Linked DNA regions of Desulfitobacterium hafniense DCB-2. The protein of the gene in region 2 interacts with the protein of the main gene of each other region in a pairwise test. Links are inferred from orthologs where the notes say so. Each region holds a gene or a part of one and is shown on either strand. Other genes may lie near its edges. The genes, in order: thrS and rplA.

The links.
Region 1: the proteins of rplA (region 2) and thrS interact in binary tests that used the Escherichia coli proteins (3 or more experiments, as listed by UniProt). The link is inferred for Desulfitobacterium hafniense DCB-2 from one-to-one orthologs.

Annotation. Positions count from the first base shown.
Region 1 is NC_011830.1:197,492-209,486, reverse strand. Bases 2,925-5,913 are described here. They hold thrS (threonine--tRNA ligase), read right to left. Parts: upstream 5,383-5,913; coding sequence 3,466-5,382; downstream 2,925-3,465. Other genes in these bases: ytxC (putative sporulation protein YtxC), read right to left, coding at 5,722-5,913; DHAF_RS01005 (EamA family transporter), read right to left, coding at 2,925-3,039. Outside these bases: DHAF_RS01015 (IS1182-like element ISDha11 family transposase), read left to right, coding at 1-996; DHAF_RS01010 (diaminopimelate dehydrogenase), read left to right, coding at 1,139-2,128; more of DHAF_RS01005, read right to left, coding at 2,176-2,924; more of ytxC, read right to left, coding at 5,914-6,597; DHAF_RS00990 (bacteriohemerythrin), read right to left, coding at 6,852-7,259; speE (polyamine aminopropyltransferase), read right to left, coding at 7,498-8,352; DHAF_RS00980 (aminotransferase class I/II-fold pyridoxal phosphate-dependent enzyme), read right to left, coding at 8,355-9,806; DHAF_RS00975 (type II restriction enzyme), read right to left, coding at 10,007-11,308; DHAF_RS00970 (DNA adenine methylase), read right to left, coding at 11,301-11,995. UniProt on the Escherichia coli protein: Catalyzes the attachment of threonine to tRNA(Thr) in a two-step reaction: L-threonine is first activated by ATP to form Thr-AMP and then transferred to the acceptor end of tRNA(Thr). The rate-limiting step is amino acid activation in the presence of tRNA.
Region 2 is NC_011830.1:441,688-453,486, reverse strand. Bases 4,735-7,527 are described here. They hold rplA (50S ribosomal protein L1), read right to left. Parts: upstream 6,581-7,527; coding sequence 5,888-6,580; downstream 4,735-5,887. Other genes in these bases: nusG (transcription termination/antitermination protein NusG), read right to left, coding at 7,106-7,527; rplK (50S ribosomal protein L11), read right to left, coding at 6,630-7,058; rplJ (50S ribosomal protein L10), read right to left, coding at 5,135-5,659; rplL (50S ribosomal protein L7/L12), read right to left, coding at 4,735-4,976. In the rest of the region: DHAF_RS02150 (methyl-accepting chemotaxis protein), read right to left, coding at 1-75; DHAF_RS02145 (ATP-binding protein), read left to right, coding at 280-3,336; DHAF_RS02140 (response regulator), read left to right, coding at 3,396-4,526; more of rplL, read right to left, coding at 4,602-4,734; more of nusG, read right to left, coding at 7,528-7,633; preprotein translocase subunit SecE, read right to left, coding at 7,708-7,926; rpmG (50S ribosomal protein L33), read right to left, coding at 8,036-8,185; RNA polymerase sporulation sigma factor SigH, read right to left, coding at 8,704-9,357; 23S rRNA (guanosine(2251)-2'-O)-methyltransferase RlmB, read right to left, coding at 9,619-10,359; thyX (FAD-dependent thymidylate synthase), read right to left, coding at 10,349-11,053; DHAF_RS02075 (Mini-ribonuclease 3), read right to left, coding at 11,085-11,558; cysS (cysteine--tRNA ligase), read right to left, coding at 11,589-11,799. UniProt on the Escherichia coli protein: One of the primary rRNA binding proteins, it binds very close to the 3'-end of the 23S rRNA. Forms part of the L1 stalk. It is often not seen in high-resolution crystal structures, but can be seen in cryo_EM and 3D reconstruction models.

The DNA.
Region 1 (11,995 bases), 240 kb from region 2 along the record:
GATTTGGTGCTTCAGGCATTCAAAGAAGGGTTTATCGGTCCGAAATGTGCTGTTGCAATCGATGCTACCCATATCGAAGCCAGAGATCGCAAGCCTGAAAAAAAGAAGGAAAAAACAGTGGTTGAGCAAGCTCCCAAAAAGCGTGGTCGAAAGCCCAAAGCAGAACGCGAGGCTTGGCTCAAAGAACAGGAGGAGCTAGAAAAGAATCGCCCCATATTTGAAAAGAAGATTGAAGATCAACTTCCCTACAGCTTTACAGAATTAGTACAACACATCCCACTTGATCCTCAATGGGGTATTAAGAAGAATTCAGAAGGTAAAAACGTGTTCTGGTATGGCTTCAAAGGGCACCTCCTTGTCGATTGTAAGGGCCAATACGTTTTAAGCTCCTTACTCTCTTCGGGGAATATAAATGACGGAAAAATGGCCATTCCTCTAATTAAAGCTCTGAGTGAAAAGCACCCTTATTTGAACCCCTCCCATATCCTTGCGGATGCAGGATATGACTATGCTCCAATTTACGAGCAAGCTAGAAGTATAGGAGCACAAGCGCTGATTGATTACAATCGACGAAATGAGCAACTTCCAGAGGGCAAAGATAAATATTTTCGTCCAATATGCCAGAAGGGTTATTCATACCGCTACGACAGCTATGATCCATGCTATGACACTGTAAAATATACTCAACCCAAGGAATGCAAGGAGTGTTCACTTAGGGAAAGCAATACCTGTCAAAGGGTGTTTAAGATGAAGGTTTCATCAGATCCTAGAAAATACACTGTACCAGCTAGGGGAAGTGACCGTTACTTTGAACTTTACAAACAACGAACTGCTGTAGAGCGAGTCAATGCGTATCTCAAGGAGTATTTCCAGCTCAACAATATCCGTCATCGTGGAAAACGTGCCCAAGTAGATTTTCAGTTTTCAATCTTGGCCTATACCCTATGCAAATTAGCTGTCGATCGCCTAAATAAGTCAACGAGTATGGCCGCTTAGTTTTTTAAAAAACGGAAATTCCGAAATTCTGTTAGTCTGTTTTATTTTCGGACTAACATTATGAAATTAACTCAAATACATATAAAATTATTTGTACGTCTGGAATACTACGGGTTAGAATAGATGCAAGGGGGAATCGTATATGAATAAGATCAGAATTGGCATCGTTGGTTACGGAAATCTTGGCAAAAGCGTGGAGCTGGGAATTCGGCAAAATGAGGATATGGAACTTGTGGGAGTATTTACGAGACGGGATCCTTCATCCATCAAAACCGTTACCCCAGGGGTTAACGTCTTCACCATGGATGAGTCCAAGCAGATGACAGAGCAGATTGATGTGATGGTGCTTTGCGGCGGAAGCATGTCGGACATGCCGGTCCAGGGTCCTGAATTTGCAAGTCTGTTCAATACCGTTGACGGCTATGACACCCATGCCAGGATTCCGGAATATTTTGCCGCCATGGATAAAAATGCTTTAGAGTCCCAAAAAGTCTGCATTATTGCCAGCGGCTGGGATCCGGGAATGTTCTCCATCAATCGTCTCTATGCGGAAGCCATCTTGCCGGCCGGAGATACATACACCTTCTGGGGCAAAGGAATCAGCCAGGGGCATTCCGATGCGCTCAGAAGAATTAAAGGGGTAAAGGATGCTAAACAGTATACCATTCCCAAAGATCAGGCTATTAACGCTGTAAGAAGAGGAGAAATGCCGGAACTTTCAACAAGGGAAAAACATTGGCGGGAGTGCTTTGTCGTCCTTGAAGAAGGAGCCGATAAAGAACGGATTAAGCAAGAGATCAAGACCATGCCCAATTATTTTGCGGATTATGACACAGAGGTACACTTCATTACAGAAGAAGAACTGATCAAGGATCACCCTGGTCTTCCTCACGGCGGCTTAGTGATTCATCATGGCCGGACAGGTCTTGATGAAAAGCATCATCATGTCATTGAATATCGCCTGGCTTTGGATTCCAACCCTGATTTCACCGCCAATGTTCTCGTTGCCTTTGCCAGAGCAGCCTACCGCTTAAATCGCGAAGGGGTATCCGGTGCCAAAACAGTAGTGGATATTGCTCCAGCCTATCTTTCCAGCAAATCGGCTGAAGAGCTCAGAAGGTCCCTGATCTGATAGTTCAATAGGGCTTCCGGATGACTTCTCTTTCTTAATCAACAGCTTTAGATCAACATCGCCAAGGTTCCACTAACAATCAACACCAGCCCAAGGGCGGCTTTCTTTGCTAATTTCTCATGGAACACAACATAGGAAAAGGCAATGGTTACGAGAATACTGAGTTTGTCGATTGGCACAACTACGCTGGCCGGCCCATCCTGAAGGGCCTTATAATAACACAGCCACGAGCCGCCGGTGGCCAGACCTGATAATATAATAAATCCGAGTTCTTTCAGTGGTATCTCCCGGGAGATACCTTTTTTTCTTGTCACAAAAACCACGAGCCAAGCCATAACCAGCACGACTCCCGTGCGAATGGCGGTCCCGAGGTTTGCCTCCACTCCCTCGATGCCGATTTTTCCGAGAATAGCTGTGAGACTGGCAAAGACTGCCGATAAGAGAGCATAAATAAGCCAGGCCTGATTGGCTTTGGGCTGAGCCGCTTCTGTTGCTTTTTTCTGGATCATTAAGTATGTGCCTATCCCAATGCCGACAACCCCTACCCCTTTGCCGATGCTTATCCCTTCATTCAGTAAGATGAAGGCCAGAATGATGGTCAGAACCGTGCTGGATTTGTCGATGGGAACAACCTTGTTGATATCTCCCATCTGCAGAGCCTTGAAGTAACACAGCCATGAGGCGCCGGTAGCCAGGCCGGACAAAATCAAAAATAACAGCGTTTTCCCTGAGATATCGCCGATCGTGGTATGTGACTCAACCATCAATACCATCAGCCAGGAGAATGCCAGCACAACGATTGTCCGGATGGCTGTGGCCATATTCGAATCGGTCTTTTTAATTCCGCATTTTGCCAGGATGGCAGTAATCCCTGCGAAGAATGCAGAGCCAAAGGCGTACACAATCCACATTATCTTTACCTCAGTTTGTATTCGTTTGAGCACGGGCCAAAAGCAGATTCTCCAGGATTTTGATTTACAGCGGTCGCTCCATAAGCTGCGCGGACAAAACTAACGCTCAAGCCCTCCGCTGCGTGCTTTTCCCGAAGTTTTGTTTCCGCTCGCTTAAATTCGCTCTCTTTTGTAAAACAAAATCCTTGGGCAGCTTTCGGGTCTAAAGGACGTGGATGTAAGATAGCTACCCAATCTGAGTATGCCTTTTCATTCTTTGCTGATGCCGCTCCGCAGCATGGCCGTCACTCTATTAATCTAACACCTCATGGATTCTTTTCCAATACCTATCCAATAAAACTAAAAGACAGGCTATCAATTATGGCCATTGACAAAACAAAAGGATTCAAACCACATAAGTCTGAATCCTTTTGCCTGAGTCTTATCTTATACTAATTGCTTCTTGCTGCAGATTTCTTCCTGGATGAGAGCAATGAATTCTGCTACAGAAAGTTTTTCACCGGCGTTAGCCTGACCATAGCGCCGTACAGCGACAGTATCTGTTTCCGCTTCCTGGTCACCGACCACGAGAGCGAAGGGAATTTTGTGAGTCTGGGCTTCCCGGATCTTATAGCTGATCTTCTCGCGGCGTTCATCCACTTCAGCCCGGATGTCCAAGTCGTTTAAGCGGCGGACGATGTCCTGAGCATAGTCCTCGTGGCGTTCGCTGATGGGCAGCACCCGGACCTGAACAGGAGCCAGCCAGGTGGGGAAGGCACCGGCATAATGCTCTGTGAGCAGAGCAATGAAGCGCTCAATGCTGCCGTACACCACCCGGTGAATCATAACCGGGCGATGCTTTTGACCATCTTCACCGATATAGGTGAGGTCAAACTTCTCAGGCATTTGAAAATCCAGTTGTATGGTACCGCACTGCCAGGTTCTGCCTAAGCAGTCCCGGAGATGGAAGTCGATTTTCGGTCCGTAGAAAGCACCGTCTCCTGGGTTGATCTTATAGTTGACTCCCTTGGCTTCCAGGGCTTCCTGCAGGGCATTGGTAGCCATCTCCCACGTCTCATCGGCCCCCATGGAGTTTTCAGGACGAGTGGAAAGCTCCACATGATACTCAAAGCCAAAGACCTTATAGAAACGGTCCACCAGGTCGATGACGCCGCTGATTTCAGCTTTGATTTGGGAGGGAAGCATAAAGATATGGGCGTCATCCTGAGTGAAGTTGCGCACCCGCAAGAGTCCGTTTAAAGCACCGGATAACTCATGGCGATGAACCAAGCCCAGTTCTCCCATTCTCAAAGGAAGATCCCGATAGCTTCTCAGCTTCTGCTTATACATAATCATGCCCCCTGGGCAGTTCATGGGCTTGACGGCGAAGTCCTCATCATCAATCTTGGTAGTGTACATATTGTCTTTATAATGATCCCAGTGACCGGAGTTTTCCCACAGGTTGCGGCTGAGGATGATGGGGGTCTTGATTTCGTGATAGCCTCTCTTGCGATGCTCCTGGCGCCAGAAGTCTTCCAGTTGGTTGCGCAGCACCATGCCTTTGGGATGGAAGAAGGGAAAGCCAGGCCCTTCATCGTGGAGGCTGAACAGATCCAGCTCCACACCCAGTTTACGGTGATCACGGCGCTTGGCTTCTTCCAGCTTAAAGAGGTAGTCATCCAGATCTTCTTTTTTGGCCCAAACAGTTCCGTAGATCCGTTGGAGCATCTTATTCTTTTCACTGCCCCGCCAGTAAGCCCCGGCCAGGTTCATGAGTTTAAACGCTTTAACTACCCCTGTGGAAGGAATATGGGGACCGGCACAGAGATCGGTGAAGCCACCTTGAGTGTACATGGAAATCACTTCATCTTCAGGCAAGTCCTCGATCAGCTCTACCTTATACTTTTCTCCCTCTGCAGAGAAATACTGCAAAGCGTCGCTGCGGGAGATCTCTTTTCGTTCGTAGCGTTTATTTTCTTTGACCAATCGACGCATCTCAGCTTCGATCTTCTCCAGATCCTCCGGTGTAAAGACATGCTCGGAATCAAAATCATAATAGAAGCCATTGTCAATGGCGGGGCCAATCCCTAAGATGGTCCCCGGGAAGAGGTTCCGCACCGCTTCCGCCATCAGGTGAGAAGTGGAATGCCTTAAAATCTTCAGGCCTTCCTCAGAATCCGCCGTGATAATCTCCACCTCAGCATCCTGAGTTAAAGCATAGGACAGGTCCTTAACCTCTCCATTCACTTTCCCGGCCAGAGCAGCTTTAGCCAGACCCCTGGAGATAGAGGCCGCTAATTCCATGAGACTCTTACCCGATTCGATCTCCCGAATGGAGCCGTCTTTTAAAGTAATCTTTACCATCATAGTCAACTCCTTATTCTTTGGTTTTAATCTTTAAACTTTGAAAAAACTAAAAAAGCCCTCATCCCAATATGGGACGAGAACTTTATTCCCGTGGTTCCACCCAAGTTAAAGCACCCTCGGATGCTTTCACTTTGCTCCCTTAACGCGGGCCGACGTCTGAGCTTACTTCTCTTCAACTCAGCACTCCGGGGTGGTCTTCCTCTGCTTCTCTGTGAGAGATGCTTGCAGCCGGTGGCATCTCCTCTCTAACACAAACCAAAACAAATTACTTTCCCCATCATCGTTTTCATTTTATTATATCCACCCTTTTAGCCTTTGTCAATTCTTCTCACTTTGTCAAATCTTCTCACAGATGGGACAGCTTTCAGTACAATAGCTGACACGGCCTTCAAAAACCTTGCAAATGGTCTGCAGAGTATCCTGGTAGCCTTCATAACGAATATGCAGCACAATTTTTCGTGGAGCTACGGCAATCAGGGCGCTGACGAGAAGATCCTCATAGGTGAGTTCCTGAGAGGTATCCATGAAGGATAACTCATCCATATATTTTTTGGTGATTTTTTTGCCTTCTTCATTATAGAGGTTGAACTTGCCGTGTTTGGTTATTCCGACATGCAAGGTATGAATGCGGGGTTTTTGCGAATCCACAAAGCGCTTGAGCAGATTGATAAACTCCTCATATTCTGCTTCAATCACATGTTCATTCACCACATAATTGACGGCTCTATAGATCTCCTCTTTATAGTCTTTGGCACGGAATCGCAAGAAGCCTTCCATATCAAAGAACGGCTGAGCTTCTATACACTTGACGATTTGGTTGACCAAGGACGCTTTACGATGAATACGGTAATTTTTCCATTGCCGGGATTCTTGATTAAGGTATTGGAGAGACTTCTCAAAAACTTGAACGACTTCCTCCCGTTTCAGTTTATACTTGCTTTTGAGCAGCCAGCGGATATGATCCTTCTCCCAATGCTGCAAAATCGTTTCCGCAATAGCATTCGCCAAATAATAGCTGTGAATCTTTTTTGTGGTCTCCCGATCCTCTTCGATCGCTTCAAGCTGGAACTCACAATCTATCAACCAGTGCTTGCCTTGTTGATATTCGTGAAGCACCACAGGAAGCTTTTCTTGCTCTTGGAGCTGCCTAAGGCGCTCATAAATGCTCTCTCGATAATATTGAGTTCCAACCTGAACGGAGTGTTGTTCCACCCTGGCATCCCCTCCATAGTAGAGTATATGAGCAAGGTTTGCTCATATTGCGGTTTACCTCGAAATTACTCAAGCTATTTCGCAAAATCATATATTCCCTACTATTGCCAGGTTGACTCTCCCTTATTCCCCAAACCAGGATAGTGCCGCCTATTTCTGCACAGCAGCAAACTATAGACGGACATACAAAGGGAGTGCCGCCGACTCAGCTCTTTCAAAAAGCCGTTTGGCGACACTCCCTATTTTTCCTTTGACTAGCGTGTTATCTGCATAAAACTCTTAATGCCAAGATCGCTCTTGAGAATATGGTCCAAGACCCACCCAAAGATGAACTCCAAAAGCTTGCGGGTATGTCCATCCTGATCCTGATCAATAGCAGAGAAGTCAACGGACTCCACTTCTTTGATGAAATCGTCATGGGCTACTTTTTGTTTGAAGTAGCCTGGGTACTTGATTTTAAGCATCAGCTCTTCTTCTGTTTGGAAGTGGTGAACAGTATATTCCTTAAGCTCGGCGATGATTTGAATGATCTTATCGTACTTATCCGGCAGCAAGTAGTTTTCCAACAAATCATAGATCTCATTGCCGATTTCGAACAGATGCTTATGCTGTTCATCGATTTCTTCTACTCCGATGGAGTATTCGTCTTTCCACTTTAACATAACAATCACCTCTTTTGAATCTCCGTTTTCAAGTGCCGGGTTTAATATCCCCAGTCCTATTTTACAACACTAACTCCGCCCCGGCCAGTACCCTAAGCTAAACATCGGCATCATCTGCCCTTACACAAACTCATTTCCACCTTTAACAATGAGGCAGAGCTTTATGGAAGTCAGATAATATAAAAAGACAAGGGTCAGCAATCAGCTCACACCCTTGTCTTAAGTCCTCACCGGAGATTTATTCCACCGCATCGGCCAGCTGTTCTTTGACATAATTGGGGAGAGCAAAGCAGCCTTTATGGATCTCCGTGTTATAGTATTGAGTTTTAATCCCTAAGTCGTTCCAGGCCTGCTCGTCTATATCGATCAAGGGGTCATACTTTTTCGAAGCAAAGCCGAAAAGCCAGTGTCCGGAAGGATAGGTGGGAATATGAGCTTGATAGACCCGGCAGACGGGGAAAAATTCTTTGATCCTTTGGTGAGCCCGGCCCATGTTCTGGGCATAGGTTTCATAATAAGGGCTCTCATGCTGATTCACCAGGATGCCATCATCCTTGAGGGCTTTATAGCAGTTGCCATAAAACTCTTTTGTAAACAGACCTTCCCCCGGACCAAAGGGATCCGTCGAGTCTACAATAATCAGATCATAGCTGTTTTCTTTAGTCCGGATAAATCTCAAGCCATCCTCAAAGAACAAACGAACCCGCGGATCCTCCAGCTTGCAAGCCGTCTGGGGCAGATACTCTTTACAGACATCCACCACCAGTTTATCAATTTCCACCATGTCAATGTTGACGATAGAGTCATAGCGGGTCAGTTCGCGGACGGTTCCCCCATCCCCGGCCCCGATGACCAAAACATCTTTAATTTGGGGGTTGGTCGCCATGGGAACATGAACAATCATATCGTGATAAATAAATTCATCCTTTTGGGTCACCATCATCAAGCCATCCAGGGTAAAAAAGGTGCCAAACTCTTTGGATTCAAAGACATCGATCCTTTGAAACTCACTCTGTCCTGAATAAAGCTGCCGATCCACCTTAATCGAAAAGCGAACGTTTTCCGTATGCTCTTCTGTATACCATAATTCCATAGCTATTCCTCCACGACTTTGATATTTTCAATGTCCATATCCTCTGTTCCGGTCAGGAAACAGCCTTTAGCCTTAGAATAAGCGATATAGTCAATAATATCCTCCGTGATTTTTTCCCCTGGAGCCAAGATCGGTATACCCGGAGGATAAGCCATGACGAATTCCCCGCTGACCTTACCTTTGCTTTCCTGGATGGGCAGGGAGCGCTGCTGGGCATAAAAAGCCTGCTGGGGTCCCATGACCACCACAGGGTTAATATACTCATGATCAAACATGCCCGTTTTATCCCGCTGATAGCGCCGTTTAATCTCCGCCAAAGCCGAGACCAGACGCTCCAAAGCAAGAGCCCGATCCCCCACGGATATAATAGCCAGAATGTTGCCGATATCGCCGAATTCGATCTGAATCCCATAGTCATCCCGCAGGATGTCATAGACCTCGATGCCGGCCAGCCCGATATCCCGGGTGTGAATGGAGAGCTTGGTGCAGTCAAAATCGTAGACCGAATCCCCATTGTTCAGCTCTTTGCCAAACGCATAATAGCCCCCCAGCTTATTGACTTCATCACGGCCATAATTAGCCAGATAGAGTGCCTTGTCAAAGATACGCTGGCCGTTTAAGGCTAAGTTGCGCCGCGAAATGTCCAGGGAGGATAACAGCAGATAGGAAGCGCTGGTGGTCTGGGTTAGATTAATCATATGCCGAACCCGTCCCACATTCAAGCGTTTGCCGATCAACAGGAAAGAGCTTTGGGTAAGACTGCCCCCCGTTTTATGCATGCTGACCGCCGCCATATCCGCTCCCGCTGCCATAGCACTGATGGGCATATTTTCGCCAAAATAAAAATGGGTGCCATGGGCCTCATCCACTAAGACCAGCATACTGTGTTCATGGGCCAGCTCAGTGATGGTCTTCAAATCGGAACAAATCCCATAATAGGTTGGATTATTAACCAGAATAGCTTTAGCGTCCGGATTTTCCTTGATGGCTTTTCTGACATCAGCCACAGACATTCCTAAGGGGATACCCAGTTCCTTATTGACACCAGGATTGACATACACCGGAATAGCCCCGCTGATGATGAGAGCGTTAATGGCACTGCGATGAACGTTGCGGGGCATGATGATTTTCTCACCCAGCTTGCAAGCGCTCATGACCATAGCTTGTACCGCTGAGGTGGTTCCATTCACCATAAAAAAAGCATGATGAGCTCCAAAAGCTTCGGCAGCCAATTCTTCCCCTTCCTTGATCACCGAAACGGGGTGGCCAAGGTTATCCAATGGTTTCATGGAGTTGACATCTACGGACAGACATTTCTCACCCAGAAACTCCGTCAATTCAGGGTTTCCTCTCCCCTGTTTATGCCCGGGCACATCAAAAGGCACCACACGCATGGATTTATATTTGAGCAGCGCCTCATAGACAGGAGCCTTGCTTTGTCGTAGTGAAGGCATGATACCACCCCCTTTAGGTTATACAAGATATAATAATACAAAATTTAACTTAAAAAGTCGATAAAAAAGAAAAATAGTTTCATGCCATGCTAAGATACTTCATAAGGTTACAGCCTATAGAATGTGCAGGTTTCTCATTAGACATTCCCAGCGGTAAACCAAAACCGGATGCTTACTTGTCAAGTATCACCCGGCTTGAGTTAATGCTCTTCCCCGATCAACCCCAGTATCCAGTTAAGCCAGCCGCTGACAGTCGTTGACCTTCTTACAAACGTGCTCATACTCCCGATCTGATAAAGGTCGGATTGCTGCATGATGCTCACTATCGTGTTTTGGTCCGGCAGAGAACCATTTTCCATATAAAGCTTAAAGGTTTCCCTGAAGACGCGATGCTGCAGTATAGCCTCGCAAAAGGCCAGCTGCCTTTGCTGATAACTCAGCTGCATGATGCGCTTGCCCCGGGAGCTTAATGAATAAACCGGCTTGCGCCCCTCTTCATAGCGTTTTTCAACTAAGCCCAAATATCTGGCTGCATCAGTATAGTAATTGGTTTGGCGGATATCAAAGGCATATTCTTCGGTCACCTGCTCACGGCTAAGCTCCTGAGTGCTCAGCAGTTCACAGATATTGATAACCCGCTCAAAACTGTTGGCCTGAGGGAAAGGAATCTCCGGTTCCTGCAAAAGTTGTGTCCCCTCAGCGACATCATGTAAATCATCTGCCCCTATGGCTGTATCTTCGATGGAATAATTTTTATGTTTCACCAATACCAAGGAATTATAAGCATTAGGATCCTGAAACTCATATTCATATAAACTGAAAACACCATTTGAGTAGACTAGAAATATGGGTCTGACTTGTTTCGTAACCCGGCTGCTCCAGACTCTGAAGGGATAATAGAGTTGACGGACCAGAAAATCTTCCGCCAGATCTCTTTTGGCCTCCAGCAAAGAGAGACTGTGAACACCCTCAAGAGCCGCATCGATTTCAATTTGAGAATTGCTTACGGCAACCTCTGTCGGGCACTGCGTCCTTAAGTTCCGAATCGTAAAGTCAAACTGTCCCGATCCCATACGTCCTGACACAGTGGCATAAAGCGTCTCTTCCTCTAAAAAATCCGCCAGCATTCCCGAGGCCAGAGCGCAATTAACAGCGATAGCCTCACTGGGGATATGGCTGGCGCTGAGACTTTGCAGATTCGGCGGCAAGGACACGCGGGTCACTGTGGTATCCACGATTTGAAAAGTCTGATAAGCCTCAAAATGAGAGATGATATAGTCGCCGCGGGATATAGGCAGTATCGCTAATTTATTCCTGGCAAATATCCGGGGCAAATTGATATTATGATCAAACTTGGCCATTAACCGTGGTTCACGGTATTCCTTGATCTGTGACGCAGAAATAGTAAATTTCCCTTCGGCTTCGATCCGGGATAATATATCATATTTTTTGAACAAGGATTCCCAGGCCTGATCGTTTTGGCTTTTAGGGTGTTCACTTATAATTCCTCACCACCACTTCGTCTATTTGCCCTCTCTTGGCTGCATTGGAATTGATAGCGCGTTTTGCTTTCACGATGGTTATCTGATAGGCCCCATATTGCTCCTTGATAAATTCCGTCGCCGAATTGGAAAGCATAAACTTGATTCCCCGCCGATCAAGTTCATCACAGCATTCCCGCAGCCTGATCTGCTCAGCCCGGTCAAATCCGCCTTTAGCATAGCCGGTAAAATTGGCTGTGCTGGAAACAGGATCATAGGGTGGGTCCAGATAAACGAAGGTCCCTTTGGCAACACCGGCCAGGACTTCCGCATAATCCGTGCTGCTGAAGGTGATCTGCGCTCTCTGAAAATAGGCGCTGACCGCTCTTAAGGTGTGCTCATTCACAATATTGGGGTTTTTGTAATGACCAAAAGGCGTATTGAATTCCCCGGCATTGTTCACTCTGAACAAGCCATTGTAACAGGTCTTATTCAAATAGATAACCCGGGCCGCTTTCTGCACTTTGCTCAAATTCCCGTATTTTTCTTTATCCCGGTCCCAGTCCCTGACACGATAAAAATGCTCTTCTTCATTGGGATGCTCGCCTAGTGCCCTAATCAGCTCTTCCACATCATCCCGGATCACTTCATACATCCGGATAAGTTCACTATTGATATCATTTACCCAGGCGGTATCCGGCTGTAATT
Region 2 (11,799 bases):
AACCGCTATAGTAAAAACCGCCACACATCCCGCCATTAACACCGATATCTTCCCTGACAAACTGTGGATTTTCATAAACGCCTCTCCTTTGATGCGAACTAATCATTTTAATTTAAATAATTTAAAAATTAATTATTATTTTAACAAAGGAGTCTGAACATTTTCTGAACAATTCCTTAAAAGTAAAACATTTAAAATTGTCGTAAAAATGACTATAAAAATCTTCCCGCTTTATATAGAATAAGAGAAAAGGCTACTAACTCGGAAGGATTCTCTATTATGAACAATACCAACATGCAAAAGTCCTTTTTCGTCATCATGTTGCTGATCATGGCTGCCAGTCTTGCTGTACCGCTCTTCCGCCTCTCCCTGTCCGATATCCCCAAAGCCGTAAAAGGCACCCTGGATCTAAGGGATTATAACGGAGTGCGCGACAAAACTGTAAAATTGAGCGGTGAATGGGAGTTTTATTTCGGGCAGCTTCTGACTCCCGAAGACTTTAAAAACCAGGAACCCTCAGGCAAAACCATTCAAAATGTTCCCGCCAGTTGGGGTTCTTATCAAATAGAAGGGGAGCATTTACCCCCTCAGGGAAGCGCCACCTATCGTCTGAGAATCCTGCTTCCTGCCGAGGGAGGAAACTTCGGGATTAAAATCACCTGCATATCCGCCTCCGCCAGAATATTTGCCGATGATCAGCTTATTCTGGAATGCGGCAGCCCTGGAAACTCACCTGAAACCACCGTCCATAAATATTATGCAGATACCGGCTACTTCCAAACAGATGACGGCGAGGTAGAAATCCTTGTTCAGGCGGCTGACTTTTCTTATGTCAACAGCGGCATCCTTTATGAAATTCACTTTGGCGATCAAAAATCCATTGCCGCCCTGCGGATGTATGACTCTTTCCTTGATATATCCCTCATATCCGGAATGTCTTTTCTGGCCCTTTACTTCTTCGGTTTAGGCCTGCAAAGAAAAAAGAGCGCCGAGATCCTGTTTTTTGCCCTTTATTGCTTGGTTTCATCACTCCAGGCTTCTGTTCGTTCGGAAGCACTACTAAATTATGCACTCCCTGCTTTATCGTATAATACCTCCTTAAAAATTCTGATCATTTCCTATACTTTATGTCTTTATGCCCTGATCAAATTTCTCTATCACGCTCAAGAAGGCGGTTCTTCCCGCCGGGCTAACCTGATTATCGATGGTATAACCCTATTTTTTATCTTGCTGGACTGGTTCACCGATTTTTACTTATGGGGATATATCTATACGGTTGCTTTGGTCGGTCAGATTTATGTACTTTTTTTACTTATTGCCCTTCTCGCCAAGAACACCAAGGGTGGCAGCGAGGGCCGTTATTATCTTTTTTCCGCTGTAGTGAGCTCCCTGATTCACTTGCTGACCATCCTCGCTAATTTTATTCTGCTCTGGGAATCCAATCTGTTCCTTCCCGTTTTTCAGCCGATTTTTGTTTTGTCTTTAGCCTTGTACATGTCCGAAAAATATGAGAACTCCTTCAAAACCATTGAAAAACTCAGTGACCGGCTGGTGGTTTTAGATAAATTGAAAGATGATTTCCTGGCCAAGACCTCCCATGAGCTGAAAACGCCCTTAAATGGCATCATCAATATTTCCCAGTCCCTTCTGGATGGCGCGGGAGGCAGCTTAAGCCGGGCCCAGGCCGAAGATATCCGCTTGATCACCAGCATCGGCAAACGGCTCTCCACCCTGGTTTATGATATTCTGGATTATTCTAAGTTAAAGGTCATGGACATTCAATTGCATATTGTTTGTCTGGACGTGCACCAGGTTGCCGAATCGACGGTGGATATTTTCCGTTATTTGATCAAAGGAAGACCCATCACCCTGGAAAATAAAATACCGCCCAATCAGCACTTGATTTGGGCGGATGAGAACCGGTTAAAGCAGATCTTCTCCAATTTGCTGGATAATAGCCTTAAATACACAGAGCTGGGGAGCATTTCTCTCAGCTGCCGGCAGGATGGAGGGTTTCTATGGATCCAGGTCAGCGATACAGGCATCGGCATCCCCGCCGACAAGCTCAAAGACATTTTTGCCCCCTATGAACAGCTGGGGGAACAATCGGCCAACCAAAGAGGAATAGGGTTGGGGCTGACCATAACCCAACAGCTGATTGAACTGCATGGGGGACAGATCGTTGCCCGTTCCGAGCCTGGTCAGGGAACCTCCTTCACCTTCTCAATACCTCTTGCCAAAGACAATAAACCCCAGAGATCATTGCCGGGGGACTATGTGGGATACGACGGGTCTGAATCCTTAGCCACTGAAGCTCTTCCCCAGACAGTTCATGTGGGAGGAGAATTCTCTATTCTTGTCGTTGATGATGAGTTCTCCAATCTAAAAGCCCTGATGAATATCCTGACCCTCAATCAATACAATGTGACCGTGGCGATCAACGGAGAAGCGGCGCTGCATCTCCTTAAAGGAGCCTTTCACTACGATCTCTGCATTCTTGATGTTATGATGCCGGGTATCAGCGGCTATGAAGTTTGCCGAAAAATCAGGGAAACCTATTCCCCCCTCGAACTGCCGATCCTGCTCCTTACTGCCAAGGCCTTACCGGAGGATATGGAGGCGGGTTTTCGAGCGGGTGCCAACGATTTTATCGAAAAACCCTTTGAAGTCAGGGAGCTTAAGTGCCGCGTCAGCACCCTTGTCCAGTTGAAAAATTCTATGGATCTGCTGCTGAAAAAAGAAACCGCTTTTCTGCAGGCCCAAATCAGACCTCATTTTCTATTCAATGCTCTGAATACCATCTACTCTTTTTGTTATACCAATCCCGGCAAGGCAGGGGAGCTGCTTGCCGAATTGGGGGTTTTTTTAAGGAGCAGCTTTGATTTCTCCAGCACAGCTTCCCTGGTTACCGTCGAAAAGGAACTTAGACTGGTCAAAGCCTATGTAGCTATTGAAGAAGCCAGGTTCGGCAGTCAGCTTGAAGTGGAGTACGCCGTTGAGCCCTCTGTGTTAAATTTCTCCATTCTTCCCCTCATGATCCAGCCCATCGTTGAAAATTCAATCCGGCATGGCTTGCTGAAGAGAAGCCAGGGCGGAAAGGTCTCTTTGTCTCTGACACACTCTGAAGACTGCATTCAGGTAGAAGTCATAGATAACGGTGTCGGTATCCCCGCTTCCGTCCTGAAGGATTTGATCCATGCAAAATCCGAAACCCGGGGAGTTGGTTTGACCAATATCAGCCGCAGGTTGCTGCGCTTCTATGGGACCACTTTAACTATCTTCAGCGTGGAAGACCACGGGACAACCGTTTCTTTCCGCATCCCGGCCAAAACCTGATTGACAAATATCCTAAACCGCCACTCATAACTAAAGTCTTATAGAAAGGAGCTGCATCGATGCTAAGAGCCATTATTGTAGATAATGAAGAACCGGCGACCCAGATTCTGCAGATGCTTCTGGAAAAAACCGGTCAAATCAGGGTTGTCGGCACTTTTCTCAGGGCGGCAGACGCTTTATCCAGCCTAAGGCTAACCAAACCGGATGTTGCTTTCCTGGATATTGAAATACCTGACACAAGTGGCCTGGAGCTGGCCAATCATATCCTGGCTATGGACAGCGATGTGGAAATCATCTTTGTGACCGCCTATGATCACTATGCTCTGCATGCCTTCCGGGTCAATGCTTTAGACTATTTATTAAAGCCCCTCCTCCCGGAAGATGTGGAGAGAGCCGTCAGACGCCTTATCAAAAGAAAAGGGTTAGCCAAGGATTCTGCCCCGGAATCTCCTTTGGGAGCCAATATTCATTATTTCGGAAAATTTTCAGTGTACGGCCCCGCCAGCAAAAAGCCAGTTAAATGGCGGACATCCAAGGCCGAAGAACTTTTTGCCTATCTGGTGCAGAATCTGGAAAAGGAAGTTCCCAAGTGGCGAATCTGCGAAGCTCTCTGGCCGGAATACCATAGCGAAAAGGTGGATATTCAGCTCCATACTACCGTATATAAACTAAAAAAAGTGTTGACTGCGGCCAATATCCCTTTCGATTTAAGTTTCAGCAACGGCTGCTATTGGCTGAGCCTTCCCCAAGCAGCCATTGATAAGGTCGAGTTTGATGCCCATATCGCTTCCTCCGTCCCTGTAAATCAAAGCACCATTGCGAGATGCGAACATGCCCTTTCTCTCTATACCGGAGATTACTTGGAGGAAAACGGCTATCTGTGGTCTTTGGCTCTAAAAGCCGAGTATGGGCAGAAATTTTATAAGCTGGCGTCTTCCGTCGTAAACTTCTATATGACTCAAGGTGATTGGGTCAGAGCAGAGAAGATTCTGCGCAGTATTTTAGAACGCTGCCCTTTAGATGAAACTGTACATGAAATGCTCTTAACCTGCTATTTTACCCAAAAGGACCGGACCGCTTTTATTACCCACTATCATACTGTACGAAAGCTTTTCCAGGCCGAATTGGGACTTGAGCCTGGAAAATCCATACAAACTCTGTATCACAGTCTTCTCAAGAGAATGGATTAAACCAAAGAAGGCGCCCTCCTCTCACCTTTATGGGTGGAGAAGGGCGCCTTCTTTAAGCACTATTATAGGCTAAACTTACTTAACTTCGACAGTTGCACCAGCTTCAACGAGCTTAGCTTTGATAGCTTCGGCATCATCTTTGCTGACTTTTTCTTTAACAGGCTTTGGAGCGCCGTCAACCAGTTCTTTAGCTTCTTTCAGGCCAAGACCGGTGATTTCGCGAACAACTTTGATGACGTTGATTTTTCCGGCACCAGCATTCATAAGAACAACATCGAATTCGGTTTGCTCTTCAGCAACAGGAGCAGCAGCAGCGCCAGGAGCAGCAGCTACAGCTACAGGAGCAGCAGCACTAACACCAAATTCTTCTTCGAAAGCTTTGACGAGCTCAGCAAGCTCGAGAACGGTTAAGCCTTTTACGGCTTCGAGAATTTCAGCAGTTTTAGACATTGAAATTTTCCTCCCTAATATCACTTAAAATTAATTTTTGTTTTGGAATCCATTTACGGAAATCATTATAATTCAGTTACGATGCTTTGAGGGCCAGGCCCCCCATCATAACCCGAACATCGTAGTTCCCATCCTCAGCGCAGCGTTTTAAATCCTGCTTACGCCTGAGCTTCTTTAAGCTTACGCACTTCTTCCAAGGCATAACCCATTTTGCGGATTGGTCCTTGAAGTACATTGGCCATGCCGACGAGGGGTGCTTGCATTCCTCGCAGGACTTGAGCAAGGAGAACTTCGCGAGAAGGAAGTTCCGCAAGGGCTTTAACTCCCGCTTCGTCAACGACTTTTCCTTCGACCACGCCTGCTTTGATAGCAAAGGTCTTCGAGGTCTTAGCAAAATCAGCTAATACTTTAGCTCCAGCCACTGGATCAGCACTGAAAGCAACGGCTGTAGGTCCTTCCAGATATCCATCCAAACCTTCGATACCGACTTCATGAGCCGCCCGGCGAACCATGGTGTTTTTCAATACATGGTATTCGACACCGGCTTGACGCAGTTGGGCACGCAGTTGAGTTACTTGAGCAACGGTCAGGCCGCGATAATCAGCCAGTACGACCCCTGTGGAGTTTTGGAACCGCTCCTTAATCTCCGCAACCACTTGTGCTTTTTCTTCGATATTTGGCACTTAAGTCCACCTCCTTCCGAAATACCCACACTAATAGAAAAACCCCCGCTTTGACTGCAGAGGTTAAGAAGGCCCAATATAACTTAAGGCTATCTTTCCAACCTCGGCAGGGATATTAAGCTCTAAGAGCACCTGCTGTCTACAGTGGAAGGCTATTCAATTCTAGTAGAGTATAGCTTATCTATGCAAACCTGTCAAGAAATATTCCAGACACTTTTTGGAATCCAATTAATTGGCTTTGACCGGGTTAATCCGTACTCCAGGTCCCATAGTAGAGGACACTGTGACGCTGCGGATATACTGACCCTTAGCGGCAGCCGGCTTCGCTTTAACCAAGGTCTCAACCAGAACCTTATAGTTCTGATAGAGTTGTTCTTCGCTGAAGGAAACTTTGCCGATAGGGGCATGAATGATACCGGCTTTGTCAGCACGATATTCAATCTTACCGGCTTTGATCTCTTTGACAGCTTTGGCTACATCAAAGGTAACGGTACCGGTCTTGGGGTTTGGCATAAGTCCTTTAGGACCGAGCACACGACCCAGTTTACCGACCATACCCATCATATCCGGTGTAGCAACAACCACATCGAAACCAAACCAACCCTGCTCGATTTTCGCAATCATGTCTTCAGCACCAACAAAATCTGCACCGGCAGCCTCAGCTTCTTTAGCTTTATCGCCTTTAGCGAAGACTAACACACTGCGGGTTTTACCGGTTCCGTGAGGAAGCACAAGGGCTCCACGGATTTGTTGGTCCGCATGACGGGTATCGATACCGAGCTTGAATGCTACTTCAACAGTTTCGTCAAACTTTGCTTTAGCGATCTTCTTAACGACTGCTAAAGCTTCCATAGGCTCATGAAGAGCAGCACGGTCAAAAGCTTTAACTGCTTCTTGATAGTTTTTACCTACTTTGGCCATTCTTTAACCTCCTAGTGGTTCTTCGGGACGAGCCCTCCCACAAAAATCATTAACCTTCGACGATGGTGATTCCCATACTGCGCGCAGTACCTTCAACCATACTCATAGCCGCTTCAACGCTTGCTGCATTGAGGTCTTTCATCTTGGTTTCAGCGATCTCACGAACTTTAGTTTTGCTCACCTGAGCCACCTTTTTACGGTTAGGCTCTGAAGAACCTGAATTAATGTTCGCAGCTTTCTTCAACAAAATAGATGCTGGCGGAGTTTTGGTAATAAAGGTAAAGGAACGGTCCTCATAAACGGTAATTTCAACCGGAATAATTAATCCCGCTTGATCCTTTGTACGCTCGTTGTATTCTTTGCAGAAGGCCATAATGTTGACCCCGTGCTGACCAAGAGCTGGACCAACCGGAGGTGCCGGATTTGCTTTACCTGCGTTGATCGCTAATTTAACCAAACCAACGACTTTCTTTGCCATAGTTACACCTCCTTAATAGGGTAATTTCCTGCCCAGTGAGAAGGACACTAGTCGACTTTCTCGACCTGAGCAAAATCAAGTTCCACCGGAGTCTCCCGTCCAAACATGGACACAGATACCCGCAGCTTCCCTTTATCTTCAAGGATTTCCCGAACAGAAGCGATGAAATCCTTAAAAGGACCTGATATTACACGTACGTTTTGACCCACGGTATAATCCACACGTGTACGGACTTCTTCCACACCCATTTGCTTTAGAATAGCTTGTACTTCATGATCCAGCAAGGGAATGGGCTTGGCCCCGGTGCCGACAAAGCCTGTCACACCCGGAGTATTGCGCACCACATACCATGAATCGTCCGTCATATCCATTTCCACCAGAACATAGCCCGGGAAAACTTTACGCTTGGCGATCTTCTTCTTCCCATTTTTGATTTCAATCTCATCTTCCATGGGAACAAGAACACGAAAGATTTTATCCTCCATGTTCATGGATTCTACGCGCTTTTCAAGATTGGTCTTCACCTTATTCTCATAGCCGGAATAAGTGTGAATAACATACCAGTTCTTAGTCATATTTCGAACAGGAACCTCCAATACAAGGCCCCAAACTAACTTGCCTTACTTTCAGGGGCAACCTGTTTGAGTACCTATCCGAGAATCTTGGTCATTAAGATACTTAATCCGCTGTCTACAACCCACAGCATAACAGCTACAATAGCCACAGCGACGAGAACCACTCCTGTATAAGTCAAAAGCTGTTTGCGGTCCGGCCAGTGTACTTTTTTAAGTTCACTCCATACTCCTTTAAAGTACTCTGTGGACTTTTCTTTTGCAGGAGCATTCGTTTGCTTCTTAACTGCGCCCATCCAATCACATCCTTACAAGACTCTGAGCCACCATCATTGACAACGCAGCCCGGCGTACAGACTTTTGGGCCAAGACATAAAGACAATTCGCCCAACGCCCAGCTATAAATTACTTGGTTTCTTTGTGAGCTGTGTGGGACTTGCAAAACTTACAATACTTTTTAACTTCCAAACGATCCGGGTTATTTTTCTTATTTTTTATGGAAGCATAATTCCGGTTTTTGCACTCGGTACAAGCTAAAGTAATGCCAACACGCATTCACGAACACCTCCCTGGGCACAACTAAAAATCCGCATTCAATCCATGCTCATAATACATTATCATATGTAATTTAGCATGTCAAGAATTTGAAAAATTTAGTATGCAATATAATTCAATATAAAAAAACCGCAGAGCTTTAGCCATGCGGATTTTCGTCTTTGGTTGCGGGAGCCGGATTTGAACCGACGACCTTCGGGTTATGAGCCCGACGAGCTACCGCTGCTCCATCCCGCGATGTTTAGTGGTGGGCAGGAATGGATTCGAACCACCGTACCTTTCGGAACAGATTTACAGTCTGCCGCCTTTAACCACTCGGCCACCTACCCAAGTCACTCATTCATTATATACCAAAAGCTAAAAAAATACACCCTTTTTCTAAAAGAAATCTACAGTAAGTGATTGAGTTGAACTCGAAAATGAAAAACCGACTCCATCAAGCCGGCACATGATCCTCTCATAGCAGAGCATAGCTTGTTCTCCAAAATGCACATAAATCCGGACTCCTGACTTCAAGCTTATCCATCACGACGTTCTAAGTAACGCTCAAGCTTCCTTTTTACTCTTTGGAGAGCATTATCAATGGATTTCACATGTCTATGTAGGTCTACAGCAATCTCTTGATAGGATTTTCCTTCAAGGTAAGCCATCAGGACTTTCCACTCCAAGGAACTCAAGATCTCACCCATCTTTTCTTCGATATCGTCGAACTCTTCCTGACTGATGATCAATTCCTCCGGGTCGGTTATTCTGGTGCCGGAAATCACATCCAATAAGGTTCTATCCGAATCTTCGTCATAGATAGGTTTATTTAAGGACACGTAGGAATTCAAAGGAATATGCTTTTGCCGGGTAGCCGTCTTAATGGCGGTAATAATCTGCCTTGTAATACACAGCTCAGCAAAGGCTCGGAACGAGGAGAGCTTATCACCACGGAAATCTCGAATCGCTTTGTAGAGTCCAATCATACCCTCTTGGATAATATCTTCACGATCTGCTCCGATCAGGAAGTATGATCTTGCTTTTGCTCTGACAAAGTTCTTGTACTTATTAATTAAGTATTCCTGTGCTTCGGCATCACCGTTTTTGGCCAGCTCTACCACTTCTTCATCCACTATGACTTCATTCGTGTCGCACTCTTCCAACGCTTCAAGTTGGGCGTTAAGTGTCAAAGCGATCCCTCCCGTATCATGGTGATGAAGATGTTGTAATGGATTATCGCTCTTGTCCTCAAGAACATACTCATTATACCTTGAAAAAAACGGAAGCGTCAAGGCGAAGTTTTAGAGGTTATGTCGTCTCATGCACTCTACAAGCCGGGTTTGGGCTTTTGGCCCCGGCCCTTTCCATGATTGGCTCCAATTATCCCATAGTTTAGGTTGATTTACAAGATTTTTGCAATACAAATCCATTATGGGGTTATCCTTTATAACCTAATTCCTGCTGCCCCGCTGACGAAGAACCTCGTACATAAGAATGGAACCCGCCACACTGGCGTTTAATGAATTGATCCGTCCCTTCATAGGCAGACTGACGATCTCATCACAGGTCTCCTTGACCAGCCGGCTCAATCCCTTCCCTTCGCTTCCGATGACGATGACCCGCGCCCCTGTGAGGTCGGACCGGTAGACTTCCGTTCCCTCCGCTTCAGCTCCTGAGACCCAGCATCCTGCCTTTTGGAGGTCCTTCAGGGTCTGAACCAGATTCCCTACCCGGGCTACCAGGACATGCTCTACGGCACCGGCTGAGGTCTTCGCTACTGTGGCGGTCAGAGATACACTGCGCCGCTTGGGGATAATTACCCCGTGGACTCCCGCAGCATCGGCGGTCCGAATGAGGGCACCCAGATTATGGGGATCTTCCACTTCGTCCAGAACAAGGATAAAAGGATCTTCCCCTTTTTCTCCGGCCAGAGCGAGGATATCGTCCACTTCGGCATATTCCCGGGGGGCGACGTAGGCCAGGATTCCTTGATGCTTGGCTTTTTCAGTTAAACGATCCAGAGCTGCTTTATCCACAAATTGAAAGGGAATCTTCTGAGCCCGGGCATGGCTGACTATGTCCTGGAAGCGGCCGGCCGTGCCTTCCCCTTGCAGGAGGAGCTTATTGACGGGTTTGCCCGATTGGAGAAGTTCCCAAACAGCGTTGCGTCCATAGACGATTTCATCGGTCATAGATTAGGGTCATCCTTTCCGCTTCCTTCTTCAGTGCCTTGATCCGTCCGCAGCTCATGGCCCCTTCGTGACAAACCCCTTGAGTGACACAGGTAGGCCCGGCTTGACCAAAAACATTAGGGGCAACTTCCCGGACCAGCTCCAGCATTTTTTCGGCCAGGATGCGAATTTCCCACTGGGCGCGCATGCAGGTTCGATGTTCGAAGAAATTCAGCAAAGAGCGGGCATTAAAGGTAGCCATCAACGAGGTGGTGCAGGCATTGGGAAGGATATAACGGGCATCCTCTGCGGGAACCATCGCCAACAGAGCTTGGTATTCCTCCTGCAGAGTGGCCATAATATTCTCGAAGCGTTCCTGGGTTTGGGGATTACGGCGTATGGTCGGGGGGGTGACGAAGTCAAACCCCTCTTCTTTTACATACCGCTGTGATCGTTGAGAATAGCTGGCGATCCGATGGCGAACCAATTGATGGGATAACGCACGGGATACCCCATCGATGGAGAATTGAAAGCTAATGTGTTCAAAGGTCGAAAGATGACCCATGGCGCGAAGCTTCTGGACAAGATTGGCTACCTTTTCCTCATCCAACTTTTCCATGAGCTCCGGAACCGGATCAGGCGAATAGCACAAACGAGCAGCGGCAGCAATGACTTTTTCCGGATCCGGTGTGTATTGAATCAGTTCAACATTCACTTCTCTCTCCCCCTATATTCCTCCCCCGACTTCAGCAGTCTATCTCCGACTGCTCCGCCGGGCTCAATGCATCAGTGATGGATTCTTCTTCCTTGGCTGTTTCTCCCTTGCCTTTTCCTTCATCCTCTTCCCCAACAAATTGGTCCACCTGCTCAAAGGCCCACAGCATACGCTCTGTCCTGCCGGTTAGCTGCCAATAGCCTACCAGCGCTTCAAAGCCGGTGGCATAGCGGTATGTTACGACATCGGTGCTTTTAGGGTGGCCCCCTTTAGCATTTCTGCCCCGGTGAACCACCGAGAGCTCCTGTTCATCGAGATGAGGGAGAATATGGTGAAGAAGCTTGGCTTGGGTCCCCGCCCGGACATATTGGGTAGCCAGGCGGTGAAGTTCATTAACCTTTTCATAGCCATTATTGAGAAGATGGGTCCTGACCCAAAGCTCATAGACCACATCTCCCAGATAGGCCAGGGTAAGGGCATTCATTTCCTGCCAGGATCTTGGCATGGGAGCGGGCAGAATGCCCTTCCCTCCTTTCTATTTCAGGGTCCAACGCGCCCCTTGAGGAGTATCTTCCAGAACAATTCCCAGATCTTTCAGCCGGTCCCGGATCAGGTCGGACATTTCCCAGTCTTTCTTTTTCCGGGCAATGGCTCTTACTTCCAGGAGGAGCTCCATGACTTGATCCAGTTTTTGGTTGCCGGCTTCAGCTTGGTTGGCAGGCTTAGCCAGATCAAAGCCCAGGACA